Regions from separate parts of the Weizmannia sp. FSL K6-3076 genome, predicted to be linked through region 2. Evidence: a T-box and tRNA genes for the amino acid it is inferred to sense, from the RefSeq annotation. Region 2 holds a T-box; the other holds one or more tRNA genes.
The links. A T-box is a leader RNA that pairs with one kind of tRNA and senses whether it is charged. The one in region 2 lies ahead of tyrS (tyrosine--tRNA ligase), so its partner is inferred to be a tRNA-Tyr.
Positions count from the first base shown of each region.

Region 1: it has a tRNA-Tyr gene. The T-box ahead of tyrS (tyrosine--tRNA ligase) is inferred to sense a tRNA for this amino acid. The anticodon was not compared.

Region 1 covers NZ_JBBOWU010000001.1:2,545,168-2,555,052, reverse strand. The annotation lists rRNA gene NSS95_RS12310 (16S ribosomal RNA) at 1-181, shown strand, start outside; rRNA gene NSS95_RS12305 (23S ribosomal RNA) at 346-3,278, shown strand; rRNA gene rrf (5S ribosomal RNA) at 3,560-3,675, shown strand; tRNA gene NSS95_RS12295 (tRNA-Asn) at 3,682-3,756, shown strand; tRNA gene NSS95_RS12290 (tRNA-Ser) at 3,761-3,850, shown strand; tRNA gene NSS95_RS12285 (tRNA-Glu) at 3,864-3,938, shown strand; tRNA gene NSS95_RS12280 (tRNA-Val) at 3,950-4,025, shown strand; tRNA gene NSS95_RS12275 (tRNA-Met) at 4,035-4,108, shown strand; tRNA gene NSS95_RS12270 (tRNA-Asp) at 4,121-4,196, shown strand; tRNA gene NSS95_RS12265 (tRNA-Phe) at 4,217-4,292, shown strand; tRNA gene NSS95_RS12260 (tRNA-Thr) at 4,297-4,372, shown strand; tRNA gene NSS95_RS12255 (tRNA-Tyr) at 4,381-4,462, shown strand; tRNA gene NSS95_RS12250 (tRNA-Trp) at 4,471-4,544, shown strand; tRNA gene NSS95_RS12245 (tRNA-His) at 4,553-4,628, shown strand; tRNA gene NSS95_RS12240 (tRNA-Gln) at 4,636-4,707, shown strand; tRNA gene NSS95_RS12235 (tRNA-Gly) at 4,711-4,785, shown strand; tRNA gene NSS95_RS12230 (tRNA-Cys) at 4,791-4,864, shown strand; tRNA gene NSS95_RS12225 (tRNA-Leu) at 4,874-4,955, shown strand; gene NSS95_RS12220 (DUF421 domain-containing protein) at 5,198-5,662, opposite strand; gene NSS95_RS12215 (hypothetical protein) at 5,745-5,897, opposite strand; gene NSS95_RS12210 (LLM class flavin-dependent oxidoreductase) at 6,037-7,056, shown strand; tRNA gene NSS95_RS12205 (tRNA-Leu) at 7,174-7,255, shown strand; gene NSS95_RS12200 (zinc-dependent alcohol dehydrogenase family protein) at 7,643-8,770, shown strand; gene NSS95_RS12195 (DMT family transporter) at 9,181-9,885, shown strand, end outside.
Region 2 covers NZ_JBBOWU010000001.1:2,721,753-2,731,637, reverse strand. The annotation lists gene NSS95_RS13110 (methyl-accepting chemotaxis protein) at 1-1,107, shown strand, start outside; gene mutM (bifunctional DNA-formamidopyrimidine glycosylase/DNA-(apurinic or apyrimidinic site) lyase) at 1,344-2,147, shown strand; gene tyrS (tyrosine--tRNA ligase) at 2,191-3,399, opposite strand; T-box leader at 3,529-3,738, opposite strand; gene NSS95_RS13095 (aminotransferase-like domain-containing protein) at 3,927-4,919, opposite strand; gene NSS95_RS13090 (winged helix-turn-helix domain-containing protein) at 4,947-5,369, opposite strand; partial or broken gene NSS95_RS13085 (amino acid transporter) at 5,488-5,646, shown strand; gene NSS95_RS13080 (hypothetical protein) at 5,747-5,887, opposite strand; gene NSS95_RS13075 (RNA-guided endonuclease InsQ/TnpB family protein) at 5,975-7,093, shown strand; gene NSS95_RS13070 (LysE/ArgO family amino acid transporter) at 7,203-7,664, shown strand; gene NSS95_RS13065 (tRNA dihydrouridine synthase) at 7,856-8,851, shown strand; partial or broken gene NSS95_RS13060 (MFS transporter) at 9,338-9,885, shown strand, end outside.

The DNA.
Region 1 (9,885 bases), 180 kb from region 2:
ATGCCGCGGTGAATACGTTCCCGGGCCTTGTACACACCGCCCGTCACACCACGAGAGTTTGTAACACCCGAAGTCGGTGAGGTAACCTTTACGGAGCCAGCCGCCGAAGGTGGGACAGATGATTGGGGTGAAGTCGTAACAAGGTAGCCGTATCGGAAGGTGCGGCTGGATCACCTCCTTTCTAAGGAATAAAAGGAAAACTTCGTTTTCCAAAATCAAGTTTGACGTTTCCGTTTTGTTCAGTTTTGAAGGTTCAATCCTTCAGTATGTGTTCTTTGAAAACCGGATAGGAGAAACAAACCAAGTAAACCGAGAATCGCTTATTTTTGGATTTAAACCTTTTATGGTTAAGTTAGAAAGGGCGCACGGTGGATGCCTTGGCACTAGGAGCCGATGAAGGACGGTACAAACACCGATATGCTCCGGGGAGCTGTACGTAAGCGTTGATCCGGAGATTTCCGAATGGGGAAACCCCCTGTCTTTAATTGGACAGGATTCCTGCCTGAATCCATAGGGCAGGAAGGGCACACCCGGGGAACTGAAACATCTCAGTACCCGGAGGAAGAGAAAGCAATTGCGATTTCCCAAGTAGCGGCGAGCGAACAGGAAACAGCCCAAACCGGAAGGCTTGCCTTCCGGGGTTGTAGGACACTCATATGGGAGTTACAAAAGAACAGGTTAAGTGAAGCGGCCTGGAAAGGCCTGCCGGAGAAGGTAAAAGCCCTGTAACTGACACTTCGTTCTCTCCCGAGTGGATCCTGAGTACGGCGGGACACGAGGAATCCCGCCGGAATCCGGGAGGACCATCTCCCAAGGCTAAATACTCCCTAGTGACCGATAGTGAACCAGTACCGTGAGGGAAAGGTGAAAAGCACCCCGGGAGGGGAGTGAAAGAGATCCTGAAACCGTGTGCCTACAAGTAGTCAGAGCCCGTTAACGGGTGATGGCGTGCCTTTTGTAGAATGAACCGGCGAGTTACGGTCTCATGCAAGGTTAAGCTGAAGAAGCGGAGCCGCAGCGAAAGCGAGTCTGAACAGGGCGAAAGAGTATGAGGCCGCAGACCCGAAACCAGGTGATCTACCCATGTCCAGGGTGAAGGCAAGGTAACACTTGCTGGAGGCCCGAACCCACGCACGTTGAAAAGTGCGGGGATGAGGTGTGGGTAGCGGAGAAATTCCAATCGAACTTGGAGATAGCTGGTTCTCTCCGAAATAGCTTTAGGGCTAGCCTCAAGCGAAGAGTTTTGGAGGTAGAGCACTGTTTGGACGAGGGGCCCTCATCGGGTTACCGAATTCAGACAAACTCCGAATGCCAAAAACTTATGCTTGGGAGTCAGACTGTGAGTGATAAGATCCATGGTCGAAAGGGAAACAGCCCAGACCGCCAGCTAAGGTCCCAAAGTATACGTTAAGTGGAAAAGGATGTGGCGTTGCTTAGACAACCAGGATGTTGGCTTAGAAGCAGCCATCATTCAAAGAGTGCGTAATAGCTCACTGGTCGAGTGACGCTGCGCCGAAAATGTACCGGGGCTAAACGTATCACCGAAGCTGCGGATGGACACCGTATGGTGTCCGTGGTAGGAGAGCGTTCTAAGGGCGTTGAAGCCGGACCGGAAGGACCGGTGGAGCGCTTAGAAGTGAGAATGCCGGTATGAGTAGCGAAAGAAGGGTGAGAATCCCTTCCACCGAATGCCTAAGGTTTCCTGAGGAAGGCTCGTCCGCTCAGGGTTAGTCGGGGCCTAAGCCGAGGCCGAAAGGCGTAGGCGATGGACAACAGGTTGATATTCCTGTACCGCCTCTTCACCGTTTGAACGATGGGGGGACGCAGGAGGATAGGGCAAGCGCGACACTGGTTGATCGCGTCCAAGCAGTTAGGCCGGTGCGGAGGCAAATCCTTCGCGCCAAGGCGGAGCTGTGATGGCGAGGGAAATTTTAGTACCGAAGTTCCTGATTCCACACTGCCAAGAAAAGCCTCTAGTGAGGTGAAAGGCGCCCGTACCGCAAACCGACACAGGTAGGCGAGGAGAGAATCCTAAGGTGAGCGAGAGAACTCTCGTTAAGGAACTCGGCAAAATGACCCCGTAACTTCGGGAGAAGGGGTGCTTTTTGGGGTGTATGCCCCGGGAAGCCGCAGTGAATAGGCCCAGGCGACTGTTTAGCAAAAACACAGGTCTCTGCGAAGCCGCAAGGCGAAGTATAGGGGCTGACACCTGCCCGGTGCTGGAAGGTTAAGGAGAGGGGTTAGCCGTAAGGCGAAGCTCTGAACTGAAGCCCCAGTAAACGGCGGCCGTAACTATAACGGTCCTAAGGTAGCGAAATTCCTTGTCAGGTAAGTTCTGACCCGCACGAAAGGTGTAACGATCTGGGCACTGTCTCAACGAGAGACTCGGTGAAATTATAGTACCTGTGAAGATGCAGGTTACCCGCGACAGGACGGAAAGACCCCATGGAGCTTTACTGCAGCCTGATATTGAATTTTGGTACAGCTTGTACAGGATAGGTAGGAGCCTTGGAAACCGGAGCGCCAGCTTCGGCGGAGGCATCGGTGGGATACTACCCTGGCTGTATTGAAATTCTAACCCGCACCCCTTACCGGGGTGGGAGACAGTGTCAGGCAGGCAGTTTGACTGGGGCGGTCGCCTCCTAAAAGGTAACGGAGGCGCCCAAAGGTTCCCTCAGAATGGTTGGAAATCATTCGCAGAGTGTAAAGGCATAAGGGAGCTTGACTGCGAGACTTACAAGTCGGGCAGGGACGAAAGTCGGGCTTAGTGATCCGGTGGTTCCGCATGGAAGGGCCATCGCTCAACGGATAAAAGCTACCCTGGGGATAACAGGCTGATCTCCCCCAAGAGTCCACATCGACGGGGAGGTTTGGCACCTCGATGTCGGCTCATCGCATCCTGGGGCTGTAGTCGGTCCCAAGGGTTGGGCTGTTCGCCCATTAAAGCGGTACGCGAGCTGGGTTCAGAACGTCGTGAGACAGTTCGGTCCCTATCCGTCGCGGGCGCAGGAAATTTGAGAGGAGCTGTCCTTAGTACGAGAGGACCGGGATGGACGCACCGCTGGTGTACCAGTTGTCTTGCCAAAGGCATCGCTGGGTAGCTATGTGCGGAAGGGATAAGTGCTGAAAGCATCTAAGCATGAAGCCCCCCTCAAGATGAGATTTCCCACAGTTTATACTGGTAAGATCCCTGAAAGATGATCAGGTTGATAGGTCCGGGGTGGAAGCGCGGCGACGCGTGGAGCTGACGGATACTAATCGATCGAGGACTTAACCAAATAGAAAAGTGAAGGGCGCTCGCTCATCGGCGTACGGATTTCGGAGCTTTCGACTGAGATAAAGGAAACACGGCGAGGTATCGAGCCGATGTTGACTTATCGTAGGGAGAAAGCGTAGAAATACGCTAGCCGATAGGCGCTGGAGCTAGACAATTCTCAAAGTTAGTAGCAGAAATGCATTCTCCGTTTACAGTTTTTTCTCCCATCCGGTTTTCAGGGAATCACATAATTCCTGTTGATAAGAAACGAAAACTTTGTTATAATGATTTTTGTCATTGAGGTCCGGTGGCGATGGCGGAAAGGTCACACCCGTTCCCATCCCGAACACGGAAGTTAAGCTTTCCAGCGCCGATGGTAGTTGGGGGTTTCCCCCTGCGAGAGTAGGACGTTGCCGGGCTTGTATTCCGCAGTAGCTCAGTGGTAGAGCAATCGGCTGTTAACCGATCGGTCGTAGGTTCGAATCCTACCTGCGGAGCCATTATGGAGAGCTGTCCGAGAGGCCGAAGGAGCACGATTGGAAATCGTGTAGGCGGCTAAAAGCTGTCTCAAGGGTTCGAATCCCTTGCTCTCCGTCATGATCCATATGGCCCGTTGGTCAAGCGGTTAAGACACCGCCCTTTCACGGCGGTAACACGGGTTCGAATCCCGTACGGGTCACCATTTACATATTTGGAGGATTAGCTCAGCTGGGAGAGCGTCTGCCTTACAAGCAGAGGGTCGGCGGTTCGATCCCGTCATCCTCCACCATTTTATCATCGCGGGGTGGAGCAGTCTGGTAGCTCGTCGGGCTCATAACCCGAAGGTCGCAGGTTCAAATCCTGCCCCCGCAATTTACATATAAAGGTCCCGTAGTGTAGCGGTTATCACGCCTGCCTGTCACGCAGGAGATCGCGGGTTCGATTCCCGTCGGGACCGCCATCTACATTTTACATAATTGTGGCTCGGTAGCTCAGTCGGTAGAGCAAAGGACTGAAAATCCTTGTGTCGGCGGTTCGATTCCGTCCCGAGCCACCATTTGGCCGGTCTAGCTCAATTGGTAGAGCAACTGACTTGTAATCAGTAGGTTGGGGGTTCAAGTCCTCTGGCCGGCACCACGCAATATGGAGGGGTAGCGAAGTGGCTAAACGCGGCGGACTGTAAATCCGCTCCCTCAGGGTTCGGCGGTTCGAATCCGTCCCCCTCCATTTTTTAAAGGGGCATAGTTTAAAGGTAGAACAGAGGTCTCCAAAACCTCCAGTGTGGGTTCGATTCCTACTGCCCCTGCCATTATGATGGCGGTTGTGGCGAAGTGGTTAACGCACCGGATTGTGGCTCCGGCATTCGTGGGTTCGATTCCCACCATCCGCCCCATATTTATTGGGCCATAGCCAAGCGGTAAGGCAACGGACTTTGACTCCGTCATGCGCTGGTTCGAATCCAGCTGGCCCAGTATGCGGAAGTAGTTCAGTGGTAGAACATCACCTTGCCAAGGTGGGGGTCGCGGGTTCGAATCCCGTCTTCCGCTCCATTGATGGCGGCATAGCCAAGAGGTAAGGCAGAGGTCTGCAAAACCTTTATCACCGGTTCGATTCCGGTTGCCGCCTCCATCATATTGTGCCGGTGTGGCGGAATTGGCAGACGCGCACGACTCAAAATCGTGTTCCTTCGGGAGTGTCGGTTCGACCCCGACCACCGGTATAACAGCATCACATTGAAAGCTGATGCCAAACGGAACGCTTCTCAAGATAAAGAGAAGCGTTTTTTTATTGCAATTATATTATTGAAGCCGAGCCCAATTTAAGTGGCTGCTTGAAAACGTACACTTGTGGGTATCTACAGCAATTTAACTTGTACAAAAAGGGAATTGATCTTATAAGAAATGTTTGAAAATACTATCTTAAATTTTCTATTTATAATGAGAACAAGAGCTGGGCAGCCTACTATTTACTAGGGTTGTCTTTTCTTTTTTTCACCGTAACCGTCCCATCTTTTTCAAGATAAGCCTGGTCAATTTCATCAAGTGAAAATACACCTTGCTTTCTCAATAACTCCGTCAGTTGGTTCATATCAATTTTATTTTTTTTCAGTACGACTTTGTTAATTTTTCCCTTATCGATCATCAGCGTTTTATCCCCGATAAGGAATTTTTCCAGTTTATCATAGCGGTAAATGAGGATGTCAAAAATGATTTTAATGATGACCCAAACAGAAAGCATCGCAAGAATGTAGTACCATTTTACACTTGGGTCATAAAGGCCGTTGCCGACGATTTCAGACAGCATAATGCTCCAGATGAAGTCGATTGGCGTAAGGTTTGAAATGCTTTTGGCGCCAGTACATTTTAGACAAAAAATGAGCGCAAGAAAGCCCATGATCAATTTTAATAAGTCCATGCCAATTTGCATCGCTAAACCCCTCCTTCAATGACGTTCAGTTTTCTCTCGAATGCTCACTTTTACGGGGCTTTCCAACGCTTAATCCAACTGTTTATACTGCTTCAGCAAGCATTCTATTTTTCACTTCGCCAACTTCATGCAGTTTGGATACCAATGCTCTTTCTGCTGCTTCTATAGGAAAAAGAAAACCTGTATCGGAAGAAAATCCACGCCCCGATCGTTCATAAGGATTTTTTAATTGCATTTTCCCTTAAAATCAGTGTCGTAAACGAACGTTCTCATCATTGGGATACACCGGACAGGTTAGGCAAATCATTTTGTTTTGGGAATCTGTTATTTTACAATAGATCTATCTTCACGAGTAGAAGGAAAGGAAGCGGACAATGGGTAGTCAAAAAAAGTTGAATGACGTTGCATTTTCGGTTTTAGATTTGATCCCCGTTTTATCTGGAAAGACACCGGCAGATTCGTTTAAAAATAGCCTAAGCCTCGCACAGCATGTTGAAAATTGGGGCTACAAACGATACTGGCTCGCGGAGCACCATAATATGGTGGGAGTAGCCAGCTCTGCAACGGCTGTTTTAGTCGGGTATATAGCGGCAGGGACGAAAACCATCCGTGTCGGGTCTGGCGGTGTGATGCTTCCAAATCATGCACCGCTTGTCGTGGCTGAGCAGTTTGGAACACTGGGTTCCATCTATCCAGGCAGAATTGATCTCGGCCTTGGCCGTGCGCCGGGTACAGACCAATTGACAGCTGCGGCGCTCAGAAGGAATTTAAGGGGCGGGGAAATGGATTTTCCGGATAATGTCCAAGAACTGATGAACTATTTTCTCTCGGATAAAGAACGCAGGACGTATGCACGGGCCGTCGTGGCAGAAGGGGTGGATGTTCCGGTTTGGCTTCTTGGGTCAAGTACATACAGTGCCACACTTGCTGCCAGGCTCGGCCTGCCGTTTTCGTTTGCAAGCCATTTTGCACCAGCGCAATTGTTTGATGCTTTATACCTTTATCGGGAGAACTTCAAACCGTCCAAGTATTTGCAAAAGCCATATGTGATTGCGTGTGTGAATGGCGTAGCAGCTGACACAGATGCAGAAGCAGAAAGGATCGCAACAAGCCTGTACCAGTTTTTCCTCGGCGTTATCCGTGGAAAATCGCAGACGCTGCAGCCGCCTGTCGATAGCATGAACGGGATTTGGACTCCGTTTGAAAAAGAAGCGGCATTGCGTCAGCTTGAATATGCTTTTATCGGTTCAAAACAGACAATCAAAGAGAAAATGGAAGAATTTTTGGATGATACACAGGTCGATGAGTTGATGTTTGTATCGCATATTTACAACCATGAAGAGCGGCTGCGGTCTTATGAGATCCTAAGTGAACTGAAGGAAGATCATGCGTGAATAGGGGAGCTGTTTTGCTTCCCTTTTTCGCAAAATGGTTATTGACATTTTTTACGATCTGGATATAATTATAAAAGTGACATAACAAACAGCTTTGTTTGCGATTCATAGGATCATGCCGGTGTGGCGGAATTGGCAGACGCGCACGACTCAAAATCGTGTTCCTTCGGGAGTGTCGGTTCGACCCCGACCACCGGTATCAAAAGATCACATTTCAGTTTTTCGGTAAAACGTTCCTTATAATCTAGTAAGGAGCGTTTTTTCATTTTCCGGCAGAAGTCACTCTCTTCAATCGGTGAAGGGCAGAAGGAAAGGGATGAATTTCGGTTTGCATTTACTAAAGGCTGCTTATTTGTTTTTTTCATTATTCAGTCGTAAAATAAAATAAAGAATTTAATAATAGCGAATCTAAACACAAATCACTATACTTATCAAGGCTATGAAGCATATCAGCTAGTTCCGGGCGTTCCAGATTTGTTCAGCAATCCCAATTCGCCGAAAACAAAGCATATAAGTGATATTCGTAGGCTTTGAAAACCGTTCAAGTGCGCTGATACATAACGAATTTCAGAGGAGATGGGTGAGAGTGAAGATCAGAGCTGCTGTACTACGGGAATCAGGTGCTGCTATGCCATATGCAGCAAGCAAACCGATTAAAATTGAAACATTGGAACTCGATGAACCGCAACAAGGAGAAGTGCTTGTCAAGATGAAGGCGGCCAGTTTGTGCCACTCGGATTTGTCTGTTATAAATGGCAGCAGACCCCGGCCTTTACCGATGGCTCTTGGGCATGAGGCTGCCGGTGAAGTGGTGAAAACCGGTGAAGGTGTGACGGATCTTGCGCCGGGTGACCATGTTGTTTGTGTGTTTGTACCAAGCTGTGGCGAATGCCTGCCGTGCAAGGAGGGACGCCCTGCATTATGCGAAACGGGTGCGGCTTCAAACGCGGCAGGTACTTTACCAGGAGGCGGCATCCGGCTGCATGCAAATGGTGAAGACATCATGCACCATCTCGGCGTATCCGCTTTTTCAGAATATGCTGTTGTGTCCCGTCGTTCTTTGATTAAAATTGAAAAAGACGTTCCGTTTGAAAAGCTTGCCCTTTTTGGATGCGCTGTCATTACGGGGGTCGGGGCAGTCGTGAATACAGCCCGGATTAAGTTGGGCAGCACAGTTGCGGTTGTCGGTTTGGGCGGCGTCGGATTAAGCGCATTAATCGGGGCTGTATCAGCAGGGGCGAGCCGTGTAGTAGCAGTAGATGTCAATGAAAATAAATTTGCGTTGGCAAAAAGGTTTGGAGCAACAGATGTATTTGATTCCAAAGATCCAGATGTTGTTGAGAAAATACGTGAAGCAACTGGCGGGGGACTGGATACTGTTTTTGAGACGGTAGGTGCAGTCCCGGCGATGGAAACGGCATACGCCATCACCAAGCGCGGTGGCACAACCGTTACGACAGGACTACCGGATCCAAAACATCATTTTTCTTTCCCTTATGTAACGCTGACGGCTGAGGAACGGACGCTAAAAGGTTCCTATATCGGTAGCTGTGTTCCAGAAAGGGATATTCCAAATTATATCCGGCTTTTTAAAAACGGCCGCTTGCCAGTGGATGAATTGGTAAGTGATGTCATTTCTTTGGATGAGATAAATGAGAGTTTCGACAAATTGGCTAAAGGGGATTCATCTAGAATCATGATTCGGTTCGACTAAAAGATGATTGCCAAAAAAGGTGCCCCGTGCCGATAAAGTGGCAGCCATGTTAAAACACAATAAAGAAGAGATCAAGCAACTAGAAATGAACTTAAGTATTTACATCAAGTCCGAGCACCCATTTGCATGATGACGACTTGGTACAGCAGATAACAGGGCTGGAATATTTTGTTCATTTTATAAAACGGCAAAAATTTTGATTTCCTGACTGAATCCAGCGATTCGCAAATGGTTTGAGGAGAAATATAGGATTCCGTCAGCATCCGCTTTGAGGAGGATGGCGGCAGGGTCGTATACGTGGTCTACAAAAGGCTTGGCGCCACGCAAAGTGCCAGGCCTTTTATTTACAATTTTTTCAATACAAATTATACTGAAAATACGACTTTATACATAAAAGAAGGATTACTTTCATGAATAAACCGGCATTTTTAAAACTAAGCATCTCCATGGTGATTTTTGGTTCAATCGGATTTTTCTCTAAGTATACGGGCCTGCCCGCACTGGAACTCGTTTTCGTCCGCTGTGTGAGTGCTTCAGCGATCTTAGCCGTTTACTGGCTTGCGACCGGCCAGTACAAAAAAGAGCGCTGGAGTATAAAAGAGATGCTCTTTATTTTAGGCGGAGGTGTTACGCTTGTCATCAACTGGCTTTTCTTGTTTTTGGCGTTTGAAAAAACTTCTGTCACCGCCGCGATTTCCATTTACAATACAGCTCCGCTCATTGTGCTTGTTGCAGGTTGGACGCTGTTCCGGGAAAAATTCCAATGGGGCGGACTGCTTGCCACTTTGGCGGCCTTTATCGGCACCATCATGATTACCGTAACAGCTTCCTCTGCGTTCAGCCACGTTCTCCTGGTTGGGTCGGTTTACGCATTTTGTGCGGCGATTTTTTATGCAGGTACAGTGATGATCGGCACAAGGATCAAACAGGCAAGTCCATACCTCGTCACGTTTCTGCAAACATTCATCGGGGTCATCATGCTGGCGCCTTTTGTCGACTTTTCAAAATACACTGGGCTCACTCCCGAAAACTGGACATTCAGCTTGCTGACAGGTGTCATCCATACCGGTATCGTGTATTTGCTGTTTTATGGCAGCATCCGATTTTTGCGCACG
Region 2 (9,885 bases):
TATCTTGGTGTAGGTTTATGGTCATCCTTCCGGTTAACCGGGAAGTTATTGAAAATGAAGCAATACGCTTCCAGCCTGGAGTCGGGTAACCTGGCTGAATCGCTGGAGATTTTAGGCGCAGATGAATTTAGCACGATCTCTAATTTCTTGAATAATGCAACTGGCAATATGCGAAATCTGGTTGGAGATTTAAAAAAAGGAATAGACCGTGTAGATGCCAATTCAGATGAATTATCAGCAACCATGACGGAACTGTTTTATGTCATGGAAGATGTGAAGGAAACCATAAATGAGATGGAACATGGCGCAATGGAATTAAGTGCCAGTACGCAGCAAATTGGCGCCTCTGCTGAACAAATTGAAAGTTCAACGAAGAAATTAGCGAAAAAGGCAAATGAAGGAAAAAACATCGCGCAGGAAATTAAGAAACGGGGGACAAAAGTAAGAGAGGAAGCAACGTCATCTGCAGGCTCTTCCAATCAAATCTATACGGAAAAAGCGGAAAATATTTTGAAATCCATTCAACAAGCGAAAATTGTAGAGGAAATCAAAATGTTGGCGGATACGATTGGAAACATTGCGAATCAGACCAATCTCCTTGCCTTAAATGCATCGATCGAAGCGGCAAGGGCAGGGGAAGCAGGAAAGGGTTTTTCAGTAGTCGCTCAAGAAATCAGAAAGCTGGCTGAACAATCCACCCAATCGGTTGAAAATATCCGGGTGGTCACCAGCCAGGTCCAGCAAGCCTTTTCAAACCTTATTCATCATTCAAAAGAAATTCTGGACTATGTGGACACAAAAGTGAATCCCGACTATGAAAAGATGGTCCGTATAGGGGAACAGTACGAACGCGATGCGGAATTTTTAGACCGTATGTCGCTTGAAATCGCCCAGGCTTCGAATGACATGGCAAATGCAATTGAGGAAGTCAACAAGGCGATACAGCATGTATCTTCCACAAGCCAGCAATCTGCTGCGGGTACAGAGGAAATGTCATTTAATATTTCCGAAGTATCACTGGCAATGAAAGAAACGGCAGAAATGGTAGACCACCAGCACCAATTGGCCCATAAAATAAATGAGTCTCTCCAGAAATTCAGTTTATAAATAGCAAGTTCAGCTTATGATAGAAGCTATGCTGCAGCACGGGGATAAGCAAGAAAATGCCGGTTTGTCCCCATGCTGTTTATCATTCAACACCGCCCTATTTTTATAATCCTGCAAATTGTACTTTCTGAATCACCGCACATTGCCAACGGCAGGACAGCCAGGCATGATTCATGAATCCCCGCCATTCGGGGAAAACTGTTTCATACAGTTCGCATGAATGGGGAGGAAACGTAATGCCTGAATTGCCGGAAATGGAGACCTATAAAAAAGGGCTGGCGTCATTGATTGGCGGCTGGGCCATTACAAATGCCATGATTCAGCGGGAAAAATCGATCAATATACCTGCCGGCAAGTTTACGAAGGCCGTTGCCAATCAGAAGGTCAAATCGATTTCAAGACGCGCAAAGTATTTAATTTTCCAGCTCGAAAATGGTTCGTGCCTGCTTCTGCATCTGATGCTGGGCGGATGGATGTTTTTTGGCAAAGAGGAAGACAAACCGGACCGGACAATACAAGTCCAACTTTCTTTTGGAGACCGGCGCTTGTTTTTTATTGGGTTGCGCTTAGGATACCTGCATCTATTAACACCGGAAGCGGTTCGGGCGGAATTGGAAAAAATCGGCCCCGAACCGCTTGATCCCCATTTTACATTAGCTGTTTTTCAACAACGGATGCAACAAAGAAGGGGCATTCTTAAAACGGTACTAACCAATCAAGAAGTGCTGGCCGGGATTGGAAACCGGTATTCCGATGAAATATTATGGCATGCGCAGTTGCGGCCGGATCAAAAAACGGGCCATCTTGACAATCAGCAATTTGCCCGTCTGTATGAGTCGATCCGGTTTATTCTTCAAAAAGGGATTGAGCAGGGAGGTTATATGGAACATCCGCTGCATAAGGGAGATGGCAAAACGGGATGCTATCAAATGTACGTTCACGGCAGGGAAGATGAACCATGCCCGCGATGCAGCACCCCTATTAGGAAAAAAGAAATTTCTTCACATAAGACCTATTTTTGTCCGTATTGCCAGTATTGAAAACGTATTGCCCCTGCCGGCACTGCATTTTCCCGGCTGCCTGTCAGACTTCCCCGGCCTGCAATTTTACAAATTTTCGCTTTCCTACCTGTATGATGAGGCCGTCTGTGACATGAACAGCATCGTGGATATCGTTGACTTTTTCTCCATTTATCCGGATGCCGCCGTTTTGAATCATTTTTCTGGCCTCACTTTTTGATGGCTGCAGCTTCAATTGCACGAGTAAATCAATGATGTTGATTGTTTTATCTCCGTCCCACCGCATAGCCGGGATATGGGCAGGCAATGCTCCTTTTTGAAAAACATTTTTGAAGTTTTCTTCTGCCTGGACTGCCGCAGCTTCTCCATGGTACATGCGGACAATCGTCCTGGCCAGCAGCATTTTGGCATCGCGGGGATGCAGCAGCCCCGCTTCAACGTCGTGTGCAATTTTCATTTTTTCTTCCAGTGCTAAATCTGTGACAAGGTGAAAATACTTGGTCATCAAATGATCGGGAATCGACATCGCTTTTCCGTACATTTGATTTGGATCTTCATCAATTCCAATATAGTTGTTTTTCGATTTTGACATTTTTTCCACGCCGTCCAGGCCTTCAATAAGCGGAACGGTCAGGACAACCTGCTTTTCTTTACCGTATTGCTCCTGAAGATGCCTGCCCATCAGCAGGTTGAAGTGCTGGTCATTCCCGCCAAGTTCTACATCGCATTCCAATGCAACGGAATCATAACCCTGCATTAACGGATAGAAAAATTCATGCAGAGAGATCGGTTTGTTTGTTGCATATCTTTCTGCAAAGTCGTTCCTTTCGAGAAGCCGCGCGACAGTTGTTTTTGCTGCCATTTGAATGACGCCGGCAAAGTCTAGCCGGGCCAGCCATTCCGAGTTATAATGCAGCTCAACTTTGTCCATATCCAGCACTTTGCTGAACTGCTCAAAGTATGTTTTCGCGTTCCGTTTCACTTCTTCATCCGTCAACTGTTTTCTGGCTGCCGATTTGCCGGTTGGATCTCCAATTTTTCCGGTGTAATCCCCGATAATAAGCTGAATTACATGCCCGTTTTCCTGAAACTGTTTAAGTTTATTCAATACCACTGTGTGGCCCAAATGGATATCAGGCGCGGACGGGTCCAACCCGAGCTTGATTTTCATAGGAATGTTATTCGTAATGGATTTGGCAATTTTATTCTTGAATTCGTCTTCAGGTATGATTTCATTTGTGCCATTCTGAAAGATGGCAAACTGCCTTTCCATCTCTGCCCGCTGTGCGTCTGTCAGCTGCTCTATAAAATGATCCAATTTCTTCTCCTCCTTCTGTCCTGAAAAATTGCGTCTGCTGATTTTTATTCTCCGTCTATACAAAAAAATCCACGCCCCCCTGAAAAAAGGGACGTGGATCACGTGGTACCACCCTTATTGAAGAATGAATCTTCCGCTTCGTTTACATAACGGTTAAACCGTTCTTTGCTAATCTGATTTCACAAAGAAAGTTCCAGGATGTATTTCGTTCTTATCTTTGTACCGGCTTGCACCAACCGCCGGCTCTCTGGCACAGGGAGATAACAAACTACTGAATCCTTTCATGACTGTTTGCTTATTTAAAATGTTGACATTTATTTTAACAAAAAAGGATTTTGAAATCAATACTATGATAAATGGCTCCTTCACAGGCCTTTTAAAATCTGGTTTTGTTTCACAATCCTCCGGTACGTCGTGTATAAATTGCTGTGCCTTAATGGCACCTTTGCTTCAGTTGCCAAAGCCATATTGTTTTCATTTCTTCAATCCATGCATTGTATGATATCTGCCAGTCTTGCCAAGCCTTTTTCCAATTGGGGAAAGGAAGCATAGGAATAAGACAGGCGAAGATGGGAATGGCCATTCCTGTCATATATGTTTCCGGGGTTCAATAAGATTTTTTCACGAAGGGCGAGTTTAAATAATTTTTGCATGGATAATGTTTTTTTAAGTTTGAGCCAGATATAAAAACCGCCTGCAGGTGTATCCCAGGTTGCAATGCCTTTAAAATATCGGTTTAAGAGCCCGATTGTAAAATCCCGGCGGTTTTTTAAGGCTGTCCTGATGTCTTCAATGTATTGGCTGTAAAAACCGCTGGACAAACATTCTGCGGCGGCATACTGCGATAAGGCACTGGACCCGTAATCGGTTTGCATTTTAATATCTGCCAGCCGGTTGATGACAGGTTCAGGCCCGGCAATCCAGCCAATCCGAAGCCCGGGGCCCAATGTTTTGGACATGCTTCCGATATATAGGACCAATCCCTGGTCATCTTTTGCTTTTAAGGGTGCAGGCGGCTTTTCATCAAACCACAAATCACCGTACACATCATCTTCAATGACAGGCAGCCTTTCATTTATACATGCTGCAAGCAATGCTTTCCGCCTTGTTTCTTTCATTAAAATGCCAGTTGGGTTATGGAAATTCGGAATTGTATAAAGCAGTGCCCCGTTATGTTGCCGTTTTAGTTTCCCAATGCCTTCTGTTACAATCCCGTCATGGTCCATCCGGATGCCAAATAGATTCATGCCGGCAGACTGAAAAACATGCAGCGATTGAAGATATGAAGGAATCTCATGAAAAATCGCCGAACCCCGTTGCAACAGGCCCAAAGAAATGAACTGCAATGCCTGGATTCCGCCGGAGACAACCATAATGGAAGAGGGAGAGGCGATAATGCCTTTCGCCTTTAAATAAATGCTGATCATTTCTCTGAGATCAAAGCTGCCTTTTGGTTCCGGATATCCGAGTGTAATTTTCCGGTGGCAGTTCTGAAAGATATTTCAAATATGTTCGGCAGGCAATAATTCAGGGGACAGTTCTCCCGTTCCAAGCCGTATCATTTGCGGATTGGCTTCTGCCTTATTGATTTCCTGTATAAAAGGTTTATTCGGTTCATATGTCCCTGCTTTAACGTAATGGTGCCAGTCAGGAGGCTGGGCAGAAGCCAGTAAACTCCAGGTATTGTTGGCAACGGCAGTCCCTTTGCCAACTTTTGATTCAATCAGCCCTTCAGCAGCTAATTCCCCGAGCGCATAGACAACCGTGCTCCGGTTAACTTCAAATTTCCTTGCCAGCTCACGTTGTGTCGGCAGCCTTGTTCCTACTGGCCATTCTCCGTTTAAAATTTTTGCTTTGATATACTCGTATATTTGCTGGTACAAGGGGATATCGGAATGCTTATTCAATGTCCAATTGTCCGCCATGTTATCGTGCTCCTTTTTCTTATCATACTATTTGGTTGGCTCATTTTCCAACCAATTGGATGGAGACCAAATGGCTTCTTCCCGGTAAGATAATAAGAAAAAACAGGGAGAGATCATCGTGTCAGCAGCGTTTGTTCACGGGTTTATTTTAGCTTTGGGGCTTATCTTGCCGCTCGGAGGGCAAAATGTATTTGTCTTTAACCAAGGGGCCGTCCAGCCTTCCTTTTTGAAAGCATTGCCTGCCATTATTACCGCCTCTGTTTGCGATATGGTTTTAACGGCTTTCCGAAAGAAGTCTCCCATCCTCAAGGAATGTGAAGGTGCGAATCGCACCAATGAGTAGGTGGGAGATGAATTTCGGTTGGCTTTAGCCAAAGTTATTTTTCCAATCCTTTTCTCAACAATTCTAAGATTGCGCCTGTTCTAGTTGGAATCCCATTTTCTTTTTGATATTGCTCCAATTTTTCTAATATCGTCTTAGGCATACGAATTTCTACACGTTCTTTCTCTTCTCTCATGATTATCACCTCATATTGATTGTACGGATTTTTTACGATATAATCAATATATACGAAATTTTTCCGCACAAAGTGAGGTGAATTGATATGGCCAAGCAAAACAAAGCTTTCAAGTTTCGTTTGTTACCAAACAAAGAACAATCCGCATTATTAGCTAAGACATTTGGTTGTGTTCGCTTTGTCTACAATAAGATGTTAGCTGAACGCAAAGAAACGTATGAAAAGTTCAAGGATGATAAAGAATTGCTTAAAAAGCAAAAGTTTCCGACCCCTGCAAAATATAAAAGTGAATTTCCATTCCTAAAAGAAGTGGATTCTTTAGCTTTGGCAAATGCACAAATGAACTTACAGACTGCTTATAAGAATTTCTTTGAAGGAAACGCGGATTTTCCAAAGTTCAAAAATCGTAAAGCAAAACAATCCTATACAACTAATATGGTCAACGGAAATATTAAGCTAGAAAATGGTCATATCAAACTGCCAAAAATCAAAAAGCCAATAAAAATGAAACAGCATAGAGAGATACCTGCTGATTATAAAATCAAATCTTGCACTATTTCTAAAACAAAGACAGGCAAATACTACATTTCAATTTTGACAGAATATGAGAAAGATATTCGTCCAGTTAAAATACAAAAAGTTGTTGGTTTGGATTTTGCTATGGATGGTCTATATGTCGAGAGTGAACAGGGTAAGAAAGCCAATTACCCACGTTACTATCGGCAAGCCTTAGATAAATTAGCAAAAGCACAACGAATTCTTTCTCGAAGAAAGAAAGGTTCTGCACGTTGGAACAAGCAACGACTAGTAGTGGCTAAATTACATGAGAAAGTGGCGAACCAACGCATGAATTTTCTTCATCATAAGTCAAAAGAATTAGCTTCTAACTTTGATGCTGTCGTGATTGAGGACTTGAACATGAAAGGGATGTCTCAAGCCCTTCACTTTGGGAAAAGCGTTCATGATAACGGCTGGGGGATGTTCACTACTTTCTTAGCGTATAAGCTAAAAGAACAGGGGAAACAACTTGTGAAAATTGATAAGTGGTTTCCCTCCACTAAGAAGTGTTCATGTTGCGGCAAGGAAAAAGAAATGCCATTATCTGAACGTGTATATAAATGTTCTTGCGGCTTTGTATTAGATCGCGATCACAATTCAGCAATCAATATCAAAAATGAGGGATTACGCTTATTAGCGTTATCATAAGTAACAAAACTCTTGGAACAAGAGGGTTAGCTCGGTCAGTTTTCGTTGGCTAGTAAAAGCAACGATAAGTCGAGAAGCCCCCACTTCAATCAAACCGTAAGGTTGATAAGTGGAGGGTAGTTCACTTGCTTTGGCTGTTTTTGGTGTTTCTGTTGTTGTATTGGAATTTGTTTGGCTAAAAGCAGTATTTATGTCCGCGGGGATTTGCTTTCTAGTTTATATGGGCATTGCGACATGGAGGAGCAAACCGGCAGTTCAAAATGGAGACGGCTTATTCAATGCGAAAAAACAAATCCTTTTTGCCGCATCGGTTTCCTTATTGAATCCTCATGCGATATTGGATACCATCGGGGTAATTGGAACAAGTTCTTTAAACTATGTAGGGGTGGAAAAAGCGGCTTTCTCCATTGCCTGTATGCTTGTTTCGTGGATCTGGTTCACAGGATTGGCGATTGCGGGAAGAGGGATTGGGAGATTAGGCCAGTCAGGGAGATTTTTACGCTTCATAAACAAAGTTTCTGCAGTCATCATGTGGGGGATGGCGGTTTATATTGTTCAATCATTGGTTTAAGGCGGCGTTGCTGTAAAACGGCATGGTTTTTTCCATCCCCAGGTGTGGCTTTCACGATCGCCCGCTTTGATTTGACAACATTCAAAAATAATATCCCGTTTGATAAAAAGGACCGAACCATGTTATAAGTGTAAAAGAGGTTAAAATTTTTTTGTGTTGGACGTTTGGCCCGGTACCAGACAGGGGAGGTTATGATTTTTATTATGAAAGAAAATTTTTGGCGCGATTTACCACGGCCATTTTTTATACTGGCACCCATGGAAGATGTGACGGACGTTGTTTTTCGCCATGTTGTAAGTAAAGCGGGCAGGCCGGATGTGTTTTTTACAGAGTTTACGAACACGGAAAGTTATTGCCATCCCGAGGGGAACCAAAGTGTGCGCGGCCGCTTGGCGTTTACGGCGGATGAGCAGCCGATTGTGGCCCATATATGGGGGGACAAGCCCGAATATTTCCGGCAAATGAGCATGGGCATGGAAAAACTCGGGTTCAGCGGTGTGGATATCAATATGGGCTGCCCTGTGCCGAATGTAGCAACAAAGGGGAAGGGAAGCGGCCTGATCCGCCGTCCGGATGTTGCTGCTGAACTCATACAAGCCGCAAAAGCAGGCGGACTGCCTGTGAGTGTAAAGACGAGGCTTGGTTACACGTATGTGGATGAATGGCTGGACTGGCTTACGCACATATTGAAACAGGACATCGTGAACCTTTCCATCCATTTGCGTACAAGAAAGGAAATGAGCAAAGTGGACGCCCATTGGGAACTCATTCCGGAGATCAAAAAACTGCGTGATGAGGTGGCACCGGATACCCTTTTGACCATTAATGGGGATATCCCTGACCGTCAAACCGGCCTTAGATTAGCCCGCCAGTACGGTGTCGATGGGATTATGATCGGGCGCGGCATTTTTAAAAATCCGTTTGCCTTTGAAAAAGAGCCGAAAGAGCACAACAGCAAGGAATTGCTTGATCTTTTAAGACTGCATCTGGATCTCTTTGACAAATATTCAACAGAACTGGAGCCGCGCCCGTTTCCACCGCTTCGCCGCTTTTTTAAGATCTATGTCAAAGGCTTCCGGGGAGCGAGCGAGTTGCGAAACCAACTAATGAGCACAGATTCAACAGATGAAGTGCGCACCTTGCTTGATCACTTTGAAACAAAACAGATGGAGGGGGAAACGGTATAGCATTCCCCCTGAATACCCCCGATACAAAAACAGCCCGGTTTTTATATCCTTTTCATCGCAATAGATGCGCGGCTGTGCCAAACGGCAGGAAAGCCCCGGAGGCCAATACACCCGGCTCTTTCCATCTGCCGCGGCACCCGCACCGGCATATGATTCAGCCGTTGAAACGGCTCCCGCAGAAAAGAAACCCATCGTTCCGGGTTTTCAGCCGTTTTGGCGGCGCACAGACCCGAAAATCCCGTGAAAGTTCCAGGTTTTGCAGTAAAAATTCCGTCCAATCCGCCCGGCTTTTTACGGCAGGGGAAATCGGCATTTTCAAGTATGGGGCGCAAGCAGTAAGGTACCCCCATTCTCCGCTGTTTTTGCGGTCATAATGCCTGGCTTTGCCATATTAAGGAGGCGTGCAGGTATTTTGAATAGCAATAGAGAGGCCGGCTTAAAATAACCGTAAGAACTGATTTTTAAAAAAGAATTCAGGTGAAGAGCTTGGCAGAAAACACAAAAAAATGGTATGGATCCAGAAAGAGACCCGTGAGAAGATTGAGAAAAGATGATATTACCATTGTGGATACAGATTTGACAAAAAAAGCAGTGGTCGCAACGGCCCTCGGAAATGCGATGGAGTGGTTTGATTTCGGGATATATTCCTATTTGGCCGTCATCATCGGAAAGGTATTTTTCTCGGGGGTAACCGGCTCATTGCAACTGGTCTATTCGTTTGCTACTTTTGCTGTAGCGTTTCTCGTCCGTCCGATTGGCGGGATGTTTTTTGGCATGCTGGGCGATAAGTTCGGGCGGAAACGGATATTGGCCATTACTTTAGTGTTAATGTAACTGGCGACTTTAAGCATGGGTTTGATCCCGGGTTATGCAAAGATTGGAAATCTGGCCCCGTTTCTGCTGCTTGTCGCCAGGCTGGTCCAGGGCTTTTCCACAGGCGGTGAATATTCAGGCGCTATGACGTACATCGCGGAATCTTCCCCGGATAAAAAAAGAGGCTTTTTATCGAGCGGGCTGGAAGTGGGCACATTGTC